Regions from separate parts of the Bacillus seohaeanensis genome, predicted to be linked through region 2. Evidence: riboswitches for the same ligand, from Rfam matches in the RefSeq annotation. Region 2 holds a riboswitch; the other holds the start of a gene.
What was found. Region 2 has a riboswitch for thiamine pyrophosphate ahead of ACFSUL_RS03350 (LuxE/PaaK family acyltransferase). Riboswitches for the same ligand answer to the same signal wherever they lie in the genome.
Positions count from the first base shown of each region.

Region 1: linked by a shared signal. The riboswitch ahead of thiT (energy-coupled thiamine transporter ThiT) and the one ahead of ACFSUL_RS03350 (LuxE/PaaK family acyltransferase) in region 2 are both predicted to bind thiamine pyrophosphate.

Region 1 is NZ_JBHUMF010000007.1:41,977-50,355, reverse strand. Features, by position in the region: gene ACFSUL_RS02955 (hypothetical protein) at 207-434, shown strand; gene ACFSUL_RS02950 (iron-containing alcohol dehydrogenase) at 547-1,758, opposite strand; gene ACFSUL_RS02945 (aldehyde dehydrogenase family protein) at 1,918-3,444, opposite strand; gene ACFSUL_RS02940 (LuxR C-terminal-related transcriptional regulator) at 3,587-4,273, shown strand; gene thiT (energy-coupled thiamine transporter ThiT) at 4,354-4,950, opposite strand; TPP riboswitch at 5,013-5,120, opposite strand; gene ACFSUL_RS02930 (metal-dependent hydrolase) at 5,247-5,873, opposite strand; gene ACFSUL_RS02925 (NAD(P)/FAD-dependent oxidoreductase) at 6,148-7,266, opposite strand; gene ACFSUL_RS02920 (response regulator transcription factor) at 7,672-8,271, opposite strand; gene ACFSUL_RS02915 (sensor histidine kinase) at 8,274-8,379, opposite strand, start outside.
Region 2 is NZ_JBHUMF010000008.1:71,503-79,881, reverse strand. Features, by position in the region: gene ACFSUL_RS03375 (3-oxoacyl-ACP reductase) at 1-42, opposite strand, end outside; gene ACFSUL_RS03370 (ABC transporter substrate-binding protein) at 57-1,073, opposite strand; gene ACFSUL_RS03365 (ABC transporter permease) at 1,073-1,834, opposite strand; gene ACFSUL_RS03360 (ABC transporter ATP-binding protein) at 1,831-2,574, opposite strand; gene ACFSUL_RS03355 (acyl-CoA reductase) at 2,606-4,066, opposite strand; gene ACFSUL_RS03350 (LuxE/PaaK family acyltransferase) at 4,063-5,139, opposite strand; TPP riboswitch at 5,362-5,467, opposite strand; gene ACFSUL_RS03345 (class I adenylate-forming enzyme family protein) at 5,718-7,367, shown strand; gene ACFSUL_RS03340 (acyl-CoA carboxylase subunit beta) at 7,521-8,379, shown strand, end outside.

The DNA.
Region 1 (8,379 bases), on a different contig from region 2:
AGTAAGGACGATATCTTTACACTTAAACTACTTTCTCTATAAAAAGGCGTCGCTAAAATCCATCATAAAGCGAAAAGTATAAACATTATTACACCTTATCTATAACCATTATTTAAATATTCAAATTAGTTTTAAAATAGGCAGGATAATTTCCCGTTGCTATCGAAATACTCCTAAGAACGTACGTTTGATTAGGAGGAATGAAAATGGACCGAATGAGTTGTTTATCGTACCTGCTGTATCAATGTGATGATGAAGAAGTGAAAGATGTCGCAATCAAACTCCTTAATGGGGACCTATTTCTGAAAGAAGCCAAGCAGATGAAACGAATTTATCCTCATATCATCGCCGCTGAGTCGCTTCAAAAAAGGAAAGATATCGATGACCGTAAAGTTGCCCAATTTGTGGAACAATATATGCTTATGGAGGTGTGAATAAGCCTTATCTCTATAACCCTTACCGTTTTTCTTAACACTGTAGTCACACTCCTTTTGACAATAAGGAGTGTGACTACAAATTTACTATTCTAGCAACATTCTTTTATGCTTAACTCCCCACTTTTAAAGCAACCGCTTTTTCTCCCACTGCTCGTATCAGTTCTGGTGGCATTGGGAATGCTACCGCAGCCGGATCCGAAGCAACAGCTGCAATCGTTTTATCAAGATCACCCGCTGAAATATTATATTTTTCAAAATTACTTGGAAGCCCTACTTTATACTGCAAAATCCGGATTTTCTCTATTACCCTCGCTAAAACAGTTTCTTTATCTCCGCTTGTCTCCACCGCTAGTGCTTGTGCAAGTTGGTTGACCTTTGGTAAATAAAGATTAGGGATATGTTCCATCACAATAGGTAGGAAAACTGCGTTCGCTAAGCCGTGAGGGATGCGGAATAATGCACCATACGCATGGGCGAAGTTATGAACCGGAATTGCATTTAATGCAAAGCTAAACGCTGTAATCCCCATCAAGCTACCCTGTAACATCTCCATCCTTGCTTCCACATTCACCCCATCCTCAACAACAGAAACTAAATTTTGTTCGACAATCCGAATTGCTTGAAGAGCATGCGCATCTGTTATCGATGTTGCTGTGGGGGAAGCTAGTGCTTCAATAGCATGTGTCAAAGCATCAAAGCCCGTAAAGGCAGTAATCGCAGGTGGCAGGGATACCGTTAAGTCCGGGTCTAAAACTGCCATATCACTTGCAAGAAACGGATTAATCAGATTCGTTTTCAGCTGAATTTCTTCATTAAAAATAACGGCGATAGGAGAAACTTCCGAACCTGTTCCCGCAGTTGTTGGAACCGATATATGGGGAATCGGTATATAATTAGCTTCCGGAAATGACTCATACTTAAATCCTCCTGGAATAGCCTCGTTAATGTCAGATAATCCATGATGAAGGGAATACTTAACCCCTTTTACCGTATCTAAAACACTTCCTCCACCAACAGCAAGAACGGCATCTGCCCCTTTTTCTCTCGCATAACGTGTTGCTGCATTCACTGTACTACTTTCCGCATCTTGTGTTATTTCTAAAAACGTCCCGACAAGTTCTGGTCCAACCCCGTGGGGAGTTAAATTAAAAATCCCCGATATTTTGTCCACAATTCCAGCCTTCTCTAATCCTCTATCACTAAAAAGTACAACACGTTTCGCACCTAGCCCTCTAAAAAGATCTGGAATCATCGCTCTACTATTTGAGCCGCTGTATATTCCTGTTCGCAACATAAATTGGGACAAAGTCGTTGTTAACATGAAATCACCTCTTATTAGTTTTTATCTAGGAAATGATAAAACATTTGCATATGGATAGCTTTTCTATCGGAATAATTTATAGATATCTCCAGCGCCTACCCCGTTTTAAGTTCATAAGCCAATCATTCTCAAATGGCAGGAACCACGTTTTTGCATTTGTTATTCAGACTGAGAAAATAAAATCTGATACCAATTTCGCTTTTCAAGTTGTGGGACCATGGATGTATGAACATGCTTAAGCTGTGTGTAGGCATCTAATGAATGCTTGCCCATTTCACGACCAATACCGCTCTGTTTATATCCTCCAAAGGGTGCGTCATTCCTTAACATATGCCAATCATTAATCCAAACAACGCCTGCTTTCAACTTTCTCGTCACGTCGTATGCCTTATTAACATCCTTTGTCCACACTCCTGCTGCCAGTCCATAAATCGTATCATTAGCTTGCTTTATTGCCTCGTTTACATCGGAGTAACGGATAACGGATAATACCGGTCCAAAGATTTCCTCTTGGGCAATTTTCATATCATTCGTGACATTAGTGAAAATCGTAGGCTCTATAAAAGAACCACCTTCACAACCGTCTACTGTTATTTCCTTTCCACCACATGCAATTGTAGCCCCTTCTTTTTTTCCAGACTCAATATAAGAAAGGATTGTATCTCGCTGTTGTTTGGATATAACAGGTCCGATTTCCGTTGTAGCATCCAGCGGGTTGCCAAGTTTTAACCTCTTCGACCACTGAACTAGACCTTTCACGACTTTATCGTAAATAGAATCTGGAACAAAAAGACGTGTTCCTGATTCGCAAAGCTGGCCTGAATGCAAAAACACTCCAAATAAACTACCAGGAATGGCTACCTCTAAATCCGCATCTTCAAGAAAGATACTAGGAGATTTGCCACCAAGTTCTAGTGTCGTATTTTTAATCGTTTCAGATGCTAAGCTCATAATTTTTTTACCTACCTCAGTAGATCCTGTAAAAGCCACCTTGTCTACTTCAGGGTGTGTCGTTAAGTATTCCCCTACTTCTTTCCCTGACCCTGTCACAACATTTATTACTCCAGGAGGAACAACTGTAGAAATAATCTCTGCAAGCTTTAATGTTGATAACGGTGTATAGCTTGCTGGCTTAATAACTACTGTATTTCCCATCGCTAAAGCAGGTGCAATCTTCCATGAGGCGATTAACATTGGCATATTCCATGGAGTAATTGCTGCACAAACACCTATTGGTTCGCGCCAAACGAAGTTATGGGAGGGTCCTGGAAATGGAGGAACTGGAAGTGTTTCGGAAAACGGGTAGTCTAAAACAAATTTCGCCATTTGCTGAAACAAGTCAGCCATTTGCAAAATGTCATTGGATGACACGCGACGAACAGTCCCACCAGAGCTTATTACCTCCAAGTAGACAAGTTCTTCTGCGTGAACGGTTATTTTTTGTGCAATTGCATTTAAAATAACTGCTCTATCTTTCGGCTTCATTTCCCGCCATTCCTCATTTTCAAATGCCTCTCTTGCAGCTTTTACTGCCTTATCGACGTCCTCCTTACTTCCCTTTGCTGCTGTTGCAATCACTTCACCTGTTGCTGGGTTAGTAACGTCAAATGTTTGTCCACTTTCTGCTTGTTTCCATTCCCCATTAATAAATAATGGAAAAGACTTCACATCTACATTTGTTGTCATACCTTATCCCCCTCGTAAAAATATCATTCCTAATGATTGAAAATTCCGAAATAAAAAGGTAGAATGAAACTGCTTACATATAAGTCTATTCTAGTAGCTTCCATATTCATACCGCTGAAAATGTAGGGGAGAGATTTGTCGAATGCTTGATACGAAAATCTATGATTATATCGATTCACTGCAAGCAATCAATAATCCATTAGAAAAGCTTGAAAAAATTTTAAAAGGATGTATTGAATTTTTTCCTTTTAAACGCGCCTCAATCTTTGCTTATTCGCCATTAAATTACTATGGGGAAGGAATCATGCAAATTGATCACGGACGTGTCACCTCAATGAGTTACATAAGAGAAGATGTACGGAAAATACCGCCTATTTACTTTTCCTTGAAAAACAACCAGCCTCATCTCATCAAAGTCGATCCAAATGGTCAAAACTTCCCTCTAAGGTATATACAAAAGTTTCAATTATCCTCCTTGTTGATTGTTCCTATTAGCTATAAAAAATCAGTAATCGGTTCTGTTTTAATAGACCATTATAATGAAAATGAATCACTCGAAAAATATGACTCTACGATGCTCTATCACTATTTTCAAGTAGCAGCAGAAGCGCTTTATCCCGCTTCAAGTCCGCAAAAAATCTTAAGTAGACGGGAACGTGAAGTATTGCAAAGGCTATCCTATGGATACAGTTTAAAAGAAATGGCCGATAAAATGGGGATCAGCGAGTATACAGTAAGAGACTATTTAACTTCTGTAAACCGGAAACTTGGTACGAGACATCGAGCAGAAGCAGTTGGAGTAGCCATGCGGAAGGGGCTGATTCGTTAGCGGGGTCCCTATAAAACTATAAGAGGAACTAGATGAATTATCTAGTTCCTCTTATTTATATAATTCCATAGAAAGTTATTCTAAGACGCTTTATTTATCTGATCATTACTACCATCTCTTCGTTGAATTAACCTTGGTGCTGTTGAAATAAGCAACACTAATACGATTGAACATAGTATGGCTGTGCCTAACATTGTTGCTCCATTTGCAAGGAAAGAAAATAGGACCGGGTTCGTCCCCTTAGGTGCGTACTCAGCAAAGAAGATAAATCCTGCAATAAAATGCCAGAAGTACCTCGCAAGACTTCCTACAAATACTGCAACAACACTCCATACAAGTGCTTTTGTTTTCCGATTATTTCGTAATGAGCCTTGAATAATTCGAAAAAACAACCCTGCAAACCCAATAAATGCAAATGCAAGAAAATACTCCATAATCATTTGAACAGGATGAGCAATCCAAGCATCCCCTAACGCAATCTGCAGCAGCCCCCATACAAATCCAGAAACGATACTTGCTTTTACTCCATGCCTAAAAGCAAGTAGGAAGATTGGTACCATTGAAACCGAAATCGAAATACTTGGCGAAAGATTAATTGAAGGAAGGAGATCGAGAATAACGGCAAATGCCGCCATCAAAGCAGCTTCAATTAATCCCACAAGCCCTATTTTTTTCATAAAAAAATCCCCCTTTTTCCAAAACGAAACCAGAAGGGAGTATTAAACAGAGATAGACTAAAATAGCCTATCCTCCACATTCCTACGCTAGTATTAACTAACAGGTTCAAAGGGTCAGAACAGATTCACACCTGTTCACTCTCAGCTAAAAAGCTCCCCTTGTGGCTCGTTTTATGTAATTGTATACAATAATTATTATACATGACTTGGTTAGTATTAGAAAGTAATTACGAAAAGGTTTTGGAATAACCATACTATACGTTATTAATTCTAAAGAGTAATAGCCTCTCTACTCCCTAAAACTCCTTTGAAGAAAATGGTAATAATAATTTCACACCTCGCTTATTCGAAGGCAACACCTTCAAGTCAGCAATCAAGTGCGTAATGTATCCGGCGACACAGGTAATAAAAATCCCTTCAATCCCTGCTGATAGCTCAAATTGATAAGCAATTACTGCGAAAAAGACAACACCAAGAATAGAATGTGTATAACTTCGATGAGAAATTAACGATGCTATTATTATATAAACGCCAAATAATAACAACCAATTTTCAGCTAGTGATAATCCTCCTGCAAAGACTCCTACACCTGTCATTGTCAACATATGCCTCCTCGTAATAAAAGAAGCAATAATAAGTATTCCTGTCCCGGCACCGATGCCTAACCATTTTTCCGACCCCATCCCTTCTAGAAAACTATAAAGTATCACGAGCAATCCGATGAACTGGGCTAGCTTTTTAATAAATTTGTGAGAAGACGTAATCTTATTGCTTAACTTTCCATTCACATCGAGGTCAGGTACCAATCCTGATACTCCCCCCAATGCAACTAATGATAACGTTGCAGCAGGATCAGTTTGAAAGTTATTGGCAACAACAAATCCTGTTGCTGCACCTAATGCCATATGTACTGTTCCGTTCAATGTTTTTCCACCTAATTCTATTATTTATTTAACACTGTTAATGCTATATTAAAATACTATTTTCCTATTTCCAATATGTAATAGTATTCATTTTTATCACCGGATTAACGATGAGTTCCCGATCACTTTTCTTATTTCTGCATCGTTTCTGTTACACCATGGATTGTGATTAATCATCTATCGATGACAACCTAGATGGTTTTCTCCCCCGTATTTTTAGCTAATAAAGTTAGCAAAAAGCTGATTCATCCATGGAATCAGCTTTTACAAGTCATCATTTTTCTAATGCTCCAGCAACATCATAATCACTAGGATCAATTTCTGTTTGTCTTCCCATAGAAAGTTTGGCAAGCTCCGATCCCAAATAAGGACCGACTGTGAGCCCCGAAGCACCAAGACCATTCGCAATAAGTACACCAGAAATGCCAGGAACTACACCAAAAACAGGAAGAAACCCAGGTGTGAACGGACGGAATCCTACTCTCGCTTCGAGCATCGTGCTATCTGCTAAACCGGGTGCAACTGTCAATGCCTTATCAAAAATCTCATGGAGCCCCCCTGCTGTCACTCGATTGTCGAGACCTACTTCATTCTCATGAGTTGCGCCTACCACAACTCTCCCATCTTCAAATGTGAGAAGGTATTGGTCATTAGGGGGCATAACAACAGGCCACTGACTTGTATCTATACCTTGTATGTGAAGGTGAACGATTTGTGCCTTCTGTGACGATACTAAAAAATGAAGACCCAAAGGCTCTAATAATTCTTTTGACCAAGCTCCTGCTGTCACGATTACTTTGTCAGCTAGTAATGTTTCTTCTCCCGTTGTGATCCCTATTACACGCCTGTCTTTAGACAGAAGCTTTGCATCCCTTTGAAGAAATGTTGCCCCATTACGTTCGGCAGCACGAACCAACGCATTACGTAAGGCTCTCCCGTTCACTCTTGCAGCTCCGCTTACATAAACAGAACCAAATTCTTCTGATAGAGGTGGGAACAACGCCTTTGTTTTTTCCGGAGAGAGACGAGTAACTTCACCGATTTCTGGTGCATCTTCCCGTCGCTTTAGTGCACGTTCTACCATCTTATCTAATTTCTTTTCATCTGTATGTAAACTAATTGCTCCTACTCGTTCGTAGCCTGTTTCTGTTTCGCCATCTGCTTCTAGTTTCGTAATTAGCTCAGAGTAGTATCTCGCTCCTCCTTTTGCCAACCTGTACCACGCTTTGTTACGGCGCTGCGAAAGCCATGGGCAAATAATTCCTGCTGCAGCATCCGTAGCCTGGCCAGGATCATGGCGATCAACCAGTGTAACATTTTCGCCTGCTTTTGCAAGATGATAAGCTGTTGATGCTCCAAGAATTCCTGCGCCAACGACAATATACCTTTTCATAAAAAACACCTTTTTCATTTACGTCTTTCTTGTTATTTTACAAGAAATTGGAGACTTAGTACAAGGCACAACGGAGTCTGTCCCCCTGTCTCTTGATATACTCACTCTTCCAAAAAGGGGCTATATAAGAAGGGGACTGACACCGAAGAGTAATGGACGGTTACTTTGATGAAGACAACAAACCTATTCAACTTAGTATCTGCTAGCTTCCTTGCGGTGCCAGTCCCCACATATAAAGAATTCTCTTTGCAGGGAAAGTAAGTCATTTGCTTTTCAAGTAGAAAAGGGGGCAGGCACCGTCTGCATTTTACAGGGAGCTTCTTTGTTTAGATATTTCTTTTTAGTCTTTGTCTGCCTCGAAATAGAATAACGCACACACCTATCTAAGATTATTCAAGGTGATTATTATTTAAACCAGCCCTTCTCCTTCGATTGAGTTATAGCTTCTATTCTATTTTTCACTTCCAGCTTATCTAATATAGCAGAAATATAATTACGGACTGTACCTGTTTTTATACTGAGTTTATCTGCAATTTCTTTCGTGTTATTCCCCTCGGCTACAAGTCCTAGTACTTCTAGTTCCCGATCTGTAAGGGGATTCCCTTCACCATAGGCATCTTCCATAAGTTCGGGGGCATAAATTCGCTTGCCTGCAATTACACTTCTTATCGAATTTGCAAGATCTTCACTGGGACTGTCTTTTAATAAATATCCATCTACACCAGCTTTTAACGCGCGCTGAAAATAACCGGTTCTGGCAAAGGTCGTCAAAATAATAACTTTGCAATCTTGGTCCTTTAGCTCTTCTGCTGCTTCAAGTCCTGTCTTACCTGGCATTTCAATATCCATAACACAAACATCCGGCTGAAATTTATGAGCAAGAGCTACCGCTTCTTCTCCATTAGATGCCTTACCGACTACTTCCATATCTTCTTCCAGATTAAGAAGTGACCCAAAGGCTCCTAACAGCAGTTGTTGGTCTTCTGCAATAACTATTTTAATCATAATTATTCCTCCTTCCCCGTCTGTTTTACATCATTAGGGACTCGTATAATCAATGTTGTCCCTTTTTCTGTTACGACCTCCAGATTTCCATTTATAAACTCTAGGCGT
Region 2 (8,379 bases):
TCCTGTTATTAATGCTACTTTTCCCTCTAGTGATATATTCATAAGTTATCAACCTTCTACTTCAATTTTTCAACAAGGTCATTTGTGACCGCACTTTCAATTTGAACACTTTTCTTTAACAACCCTAACTCAACATATGTTTTTTCTACTTTCTTTACGACATCAAGATCCAACCAGCCTAATTCTTTCTTGTTTTCAGCAGACTTGTTTCTAATTTTAATGATTTCGAGATTACGTGCTTCATCCTTACCATCTATTGCCTTCTCTATTGCTACTTTAGCAACTTCTTTAGGATGCTCCATCATATATTGCGTACTATCTTTGTATACCTGTAAAAAATTCACTAATGCATCTTGCTTTTTTTCATACACATCAGAAGTGACAACAAACACGTCAGACGGAGTATTTAATACATTTTTTACTTCCATCACATCAACATCGCCAAGGCCTTTTTGCTTCGCATCATATAATCCCGTGTCTGTTGCTGCTGTAGCGGCAACCTTCCCATTCATTAGGGGAGCAAAATTTAATACCCCAGTTGGAATAATATTGACATCCTCTTCCTTCATACCCACAGAATGCAATAGAACTTGTAGATTTTGATACGTTCCACTACTTAAACTGTACACCCCGATATTTTTCCCTTTTAAATCTTCTATACTGGTAATATGACTCTTTTTAAGCGATACAAGATTAAATACATTTTCCGGGTAGATATTATAGATTATTTTTAAATCTGCGCCTTTTTCAATCGCAAGCAGGACAGCTTCAATATTTGCAAAAGCGATATCCGCATTACCTGCGACAATATTTTTTACTGCCTCCCCACCTCCTGCACCAGGAACAAATTCATAGTCGATCCCAGCATTTTCAAACCAGCCTTTTTCTTCGGCTACATACAAGTTGCTTTGCTCAACAATTTCATTGCTCCAGGATGCCATGCGGATTTTTTCTAAACCATCTGTATTCTTCTGACTACTGCTACCTGGTTGTTGATTCATTGTCCCGTTGCTACAGCCGGAAATAATAAGAACAACGACAACAAGAGATATAAGCGAAAATTTCTTCATCATTAGTTTCTCCTATGAAATGTATATTTTTTAAATAACTTTTTTTCTAAAACGTCCATTATTTGATAACAACTAACGCCAATCGCAGTAAGCAAGAGGAAGGAAGAAAAAATCATCGGAGTATCCATCGATCCTTGAGCGACAATGATAAGAGCCCCTAATCCTTCGCTTGCGCCAATAAATTCACTGACAACCGCCCCAACCACACTGAGTACTATCGCAACTTTCATACCAGAAAAGATATATGGAATAGCAACAGGAATTCGAAGCTTCCATAAAATTTGTAGCTTACTAGCTTTTAAACTACGAAATAAATCTACCTTCTCCCCATCGACAAGTCTCAGTCCTGTTAACGAACTTTCAAAAAGGGGGAAAAAACAAATTAATGCAATAATAAGAAGCTTTGGCAAAATACCATACCCGAACCAAAGGACAAATAATGGCGCCAAGGCGAGCTTAGGCATTGCTTGTGAAGCAATAATATAAGGATGAAGCACCTTATTCAACAAGCTAGATTGAGAAACAGTAACTCCTAATAAAAGACCTACAAGTGAACCAATCAAAAAGCCCGCGATAATTTCAATGACTGTTACCCTCAAATGCGGCCAAATAAATCCACTTTTAACTAACTGGATTATGTCCATTAAGATAACAGAAGGTGTTGGCAAAATAAGTTCCGGTATGCTTCGAATACGGACAACGACTTCCCAGGCGGTTAGCAAAACAACTAATAGAAAAAAAGAATAAAGTAGATGCTTTTTCATAGGTGTTCCACACTCTCATAAATTTCTGCAACTACATTTACAAACCTTTCACTGAACCTAATAGAAGCATCTCTTTTTTCATCCAAGTCCAGCCAAAATTCTTTACTTATACATGCAGGTTTTCCTCCTAAAAGAACTACCCGATCCGATAATAACACCGCCTCTTCAATATCATGAGTGACTAAAATAATTGTCGGCTTCATCACTTGTGAAATGTTTAATAACTCTTTTTGCAGTTGCCCTTTTGTTATCGCATCTAATGACGAAAAAGGTTCGTCTAATAAAAGCACATCTGGTTCAGTGATAAGCATTCGAGCTAATGCAACACGAGCTTTCATTCCGCCAGAGCATTCATGAGGATATTTATACGCGGCATCCTGTAAACCGACCAGCTTCATCATCTGTTTCGCTTTATTCCTGTCTTCCTTCATCACTTTTCGCTTTAACTCCAATGGTAGCAGTACATTATCTAAGACCGATCTCCATTCTAATAAAATAGGAGTTTGAAAAAGATAAGAAACATGTTCATGCGGTTCTTGAATAAGTTCGTCATGAATAAAAACACGGCCTTCATAGTTAGCAGTAAGACCAGCGACGCATTTCAACAAACTAGATTTCCCGCAACCACTTTTTCCAATAATACTTATACATTCACCCTTTTGTATTTCAAGGTTGATGTTGTCTAGTATAGGCACTTTTTTGTCGTACGCTAAACGTAAATCATCTATTACAATGCTCAAAAAACTACACCACTTTCTCTTTCCAAACGCATTAATCTCGAAATGGATCAAATGTGTCCATCGTTTCCTCAACAGTGGATTCCACATCAACCCACCTTACCAAATCCGCAATCGAAAAGCGTCCATCATGATGCCATCCTGGCTCTGGGTTAGACATATTTCCTAAAAAACAAATACGATTGACTCCAAGCTCTCCTAATAGATTGATAACTTTCTGAAATCGGGCAGGTGAGCTTGCGACCCCAGCTGTTTGTAAATATTCCCGTACAAGGTCCAGCTTTTCCGACAGCTCCTCGATTGAGTGAATAGGAACCACTGTAATAAAGCGATTAAGTGTGGATAGCGGGAATTTATCATCCTCCCGATACACAACAGTCCAAGCTGTTGAATTCCTACTATGGATAATAGCTACCTTTGTATTCGTAAACGATTGAAACTCAGCTTTCGATCGCTCCTGTATTAGTAAATTATTCTCCCTTGATGACAGCTTTGCCCTAGGCATTTTAGTCTCAACGTTTCTCATTTCATTTGCTAACATTCCCATAAATTCTTTCGGAGAATAATCCCCCTTCCGTTCGACAAAGAAAACATGCGGGGACAAACATCCTTGCTGATCAAACCATGATGCATCATGTGCCGCTCTTCTTGCTGTTTCTCTCCCTAACGTTCTCGTTAACGCTTCCTTTGTTATTACGCCAAAGCTTATCTTATGTCCATGAGGATAAAAATTAACGTTTGATGGTATTCTTTGCTCTATCGCCTGAATGGATCGATCACTACCATAGGCAATAACGGCTTCTGTTTGAGTAAAAGCTTTATTTTCAAGCAATTCATCTCCACCTTTCCACCATACAATTGCCATCGTTTTTGCAAAATCGGGGTCTACCATTTCAATCGTTTTCGTAAAAAGTACTGGAAACAACGGCTCGGACGACGAAACCTTTCCAAGCGTGGCAGACTTTACTAGCATTCCCGCAACCAGGCTGTATAGCGGAAGGCCCGGAACATTCCCAGAAAAAAAGTGAGTAATCATTTTTGGCCCATATGCTCTATATAACCCCCCCGCCCTCCTTGGTCGAAACTCGTCTAATACAAATGGGTTTGGAAAATCTTCCTCTATCATTCTTTGTAACTTCTCTTTTCGGAAGTTTCTTAAATACTTTGATAAAAACAAATGAATCATTTCCCCATCATATCCGGTTATGATTGGTAGATACTCCTCTGCTAGCCTTCGATAGATAAAGTTTGGGTCAAGCCAAAGCTCAATCGCACGGTCTATAATCGAAATAATATCATTTGTAGAAAGTTTTTTAACATAACGATCCCGATTCTGTCTAATTACTTTGATAATCTTTTGTAAGTCATTCACTTCTAGTTTAGGAACATTGAGTTGAATAGAAGAGTTGTTATTATGAAAGACCAATTTTTCGCTTTTGGCATTTATTTCACTTGGGATAAAGTAACAATCCAGCTGTTGAATGCTTGTTTTCATCTACTTTTACCCACTGTCGTCAATTCTTCCACTGCTAATGAACATCCTTTTGCCTCTGCCCCTTCCATTCGGCCTAATAAACGAAAACCTTCATCTGTTTCTATCCCAACATCCTCTGTAAGGATTCCAAATACGGAATGAACATTTGCAAGGTCATAATGAACAAGAAGCCCTTTATCTCCTTTATTAACAGGTTGTAGTGTTTCAGGATCGATGACGAATGTTTTCACCCAATGAGGTGGGATAAAATCGGACGCTTTCTCAAAATTATAAAATTGCGAGCTGAGTTCAGTCATACCATACATATTTCTGCATTGAGTTTTGGAAAGGTTAAATAAGGTACAGATTTCCGTTGTAAACTCCTCGACCCCCATTTCTCGAGTCTTTCCTTTTGAACCGCCCGTATGCATAACAATACTCTCTGATGGAAGCTCGCACGAAATTCGGTTCTCATGACAATAATCAATAAACTGAATAAATGAAAATGTAGCTCCCAAAATAAACAGGGCTTCCCCTTTCTTTTCTGCTTTTCTCACTATCTCAAGAAAACGAGGGATATCAAATTTATTTTGACTGACAACATATTCACTGTCCTCTGTACCAAAATGTTCTACAGCAAGGTCCAAATACGTTGCCAAAGAAGAATTTGGCATTTCTTTTATATTCGGAAATAAAACAATCATTCGCATGTTTCTCTTTCCGGCCATCATTCCTTGCTGAAAATTACACAGCATTGACCGTCTCCATATATGTAAAGACTTATGAATGTTTTTTCCTCTTTTCTCTAGATTCGTCGTCCCACTCGTCATAAAAACAGCTTCTGCTTCCTCTACTCGAAAACATGCTAGATCTACCTCTTTAAACGCTTGTATTGGCACAACAGGAATATCCTGTAGCTGCTTAATTGTTCTCGGCGATACCCGTTTATTGCGACAATATTTTCTATAAGTAGAATTTGATTTATATTGAAACGCAAATACCTTTGAAGCCATTTGGAAAAATTCCGCATTCTCTTTTTCTCTATTGTCCTCAATAAAATCCATTACTTCTTCCTTTAGCATTTCATATTCCATGTAAAGCCTCCTTTCCGTTGCCTATTAAACCTATTTCTATAACTTTAATGGAAGTGGTTCGACTAAAGACGATAGCTTTTCTAGGAAAACTATAGAGGATGTTCTTTACCTCAACTATTTTCAGAAAAGATTTCGGGACTTTAGGTACTGTAACTAAACAAAAAACCACTTCCCTACATGATGTAAGAAAGTGGTTTTTATATAGATAACAATTGAAAAAATACCATTATCATTCCACTTCCCTACGCTGGTATCAACCAGATCAGGTTCAAAGGGTCTTAAAGTATACTTTAATCTCAGCCTTTAAAAGGCTCCCCTAGTGACAACTTTATTTAATTGGTTATATTTTGAATTTTAACATAAAACTTGGAGATGTAAACGGGTAATGACAAAATAATTGTAGAGGACTTGAATGAACATTTAATTACAAGTATACTAGAATGAGGGTTATTTACAGAATATTCAATAATAAATCCGGGAGGTTGTTATGTATTTTTCCATTTTTAATTCTTCACTAAACTATTAATCAATTAGAACATTTTCATTTGGATTTTTTCTAAACAATTGGAGGTATAAAAATGGTTGAAAAACTCCGTCCTTATTGGCCTGCAAGCTTGCCAACAAAGTTGAACTATTTACACGGTGAAAAAACATTATATGAATACTTGCTTTATTATGGACAACATCGTAAAAATGACACAGCGTATATTTATTATGGAACAGAAATAACTTGGGAAGAGCTTTTAGATAATGTTCAGCGGTTATCCAGTTATTTACACAAAAAAGGGGTTAAAAAAGGAAGCTGCGTTGCTATCTATATGCAAAATTGTCCCCAATATATCATTACACACTTTGCCATTCAACAATTAGGTGGTGTCGTCGTCCCGCTTAACCCGATGTATAAAGCTGACGAATTATCTTATTTTCTAAAAGAAGCTCCAATCATTGGAATTGTCGCCAGCGATGACGGCTACGACGAACTAATGAAAGCAACAAGTGATTCCCTCTCCTTCATTGTTACAACAAACTACCAAGATTTCCTCCTAGAAGAACCTACACTACCCATTTGTCCAGAACTATCACTTCAAAAGCTTACACTTTCTGATACCGATGATCTTCTCACTATTATAAAAAACGAAACTCCGCAACAGGAACACACAGATATTGATTTATGGAACGATATTGGACTTATGGTCTTTACATCAGGAACGACCGGAAGACCTAAAGGTGCCCAGCTTACATATGGGAACGCCCTGTTTAAGACCGCTGCTTCTGCTCAGGCAAATGGAATAGGAAGTCAGGACCGGATAATGGCTAGTGCACCACTAAGTCATATCGCTGGAATGGTTATGGGGGTCAATACCCCTGTATATACAGGGATTCCTTGTGTGTTGTTTACTCGATTCGATCCCATTGCGACAGTAGACGCGATTGAACAATATAAAATTACAGCATGGTACAGTATCGCTCCGATGAATGGTGCCATTCTTCAATTACCTAATATTTCGGAAAGAAACTTATCTTCGTTAAAAAATAATTTAGCAACAAGTTTTGGATTACAAGTTACCGCAGAATTGGCCGCTAAGTGGAAAGAGGTTACAAAGGGCTGTGTTCTCTATGAAGCAGCCTATGGACTGAGTGAAACCCATACATGTGACACGTTCATGCCCAAAGAGAAAATTAAATTTGGATCGTGCGGAATACCAATTTATAACACAAAGCTTCGAATTGTACATCCCGAAACAGGGCAAAATCAACCACCAGGGAAATCCGGTGAAATTGTAATTAAAAGTCCTGGCGTTTTTAAAGGTTATTTAAACCGAAAAGAAGCAACGGTTGAAACATTAAAAAATGGCTGGGTATATACAGGAGATATTGGCTATATAGATGAGGAAGGCTATTTATATTTTCAAGGTCGCGTAAAAGAAATGATTAAATGCTCAGGTTACAGTGTATTCCCAGAGGATGTCGAAGCATTACTCAACAACCATCCAGCCATCAAGCAGTCTGCCGTGATTGGCGTACCAGACCCAATTCGTGGTGAAACGGTGAAAGCGTTTGTTGTGCTACACGACTCATCGACTAATAAACTGACAGAAAATGATATTATCCGTTGGTCAAAGGAGCATATGGCCGCTTATAAGTATCCTAGATATGTAGAAATCATAGACCAACTACCTTCCACCCCTTCTGGTAAAGTGTTGAGAAAACTGTTAAAGGATAAGTAAATCTGTAAAGTTGGGAGCGGCCCAGCCAGAAGCGATAAGCTTTATTGAAAAGACCACAATCTTTCTAGTTTTTTTTGGGAATTAGCGATACCAAAAGGAAAGTAGCTCGTCTAAGGGTTCGAGTTGCTTTCCTTAGAAAAAGGAGAGTTCATAATGGAGACACTAAAAAGCTTAACGAATGAACTTACAGAACGGAAAGAAAAAGCTAAACTTGGCGGTGGCCCAGCTAAAATTGAGGAACAGCATAGAAAAGGTTTGTTAACAGCAAGAGAGAGGATTGCTAAATTAGTAGACTCTGGAACATTTCAAGAACTAGGTGCGTTAAATGTTTCCGATATAAGTGGAGTGGACAAGGCAAGCTACGGAGATGGATTAATTGCAGGATTAGGAAAAGTAAACGGCAGACCTGCTGTTATCCAAGCAGGTGATAAGACTGTACTAGCAGGAACAGAGGGTAATGTTCATATCCGAAAATCAAAAAAGATTCATGAATTTGCAATAAAAAATGGGTTACCAATGTTTTTACTTAATGAGGGTGGTGGCTTACGTATGCCTGATGGAATGGGGTCGGATGGCATCAGTGATAAGCTATTTCCAAGAGAAATGTTAACTCAGCATCGACAAATCCCTACCATGTCCGCAATACTCGGGGATAGCTTTGGTGGCCCAACATGGATGGCCGTCTCATCTGATTTTGTCACTCAGCTTCAAGGTACCTGTATGGCTATCGCTGGCCCTAGAATGCTAGAGCTTGCAAATGGTCAAAAAACGACACCAGAAGAGCTAGGCGGTGTGGATATTCATAATAAATACACTGGTCAAATTGATCACGATGGTGCAAATGAGGACGAGTGTATCGAAGCACAGAAGGCATTCTTCGACTATATGCCACAAAATGCTAATGAAAGACCAGCAATGAAAGTAACGACTGATGATCCTTATCGCCTTGTTAGTAAAGTAAACTCTATTCTCCCTGAGCAAAGCAATCGTGTTTATGATATGAATCGAATTA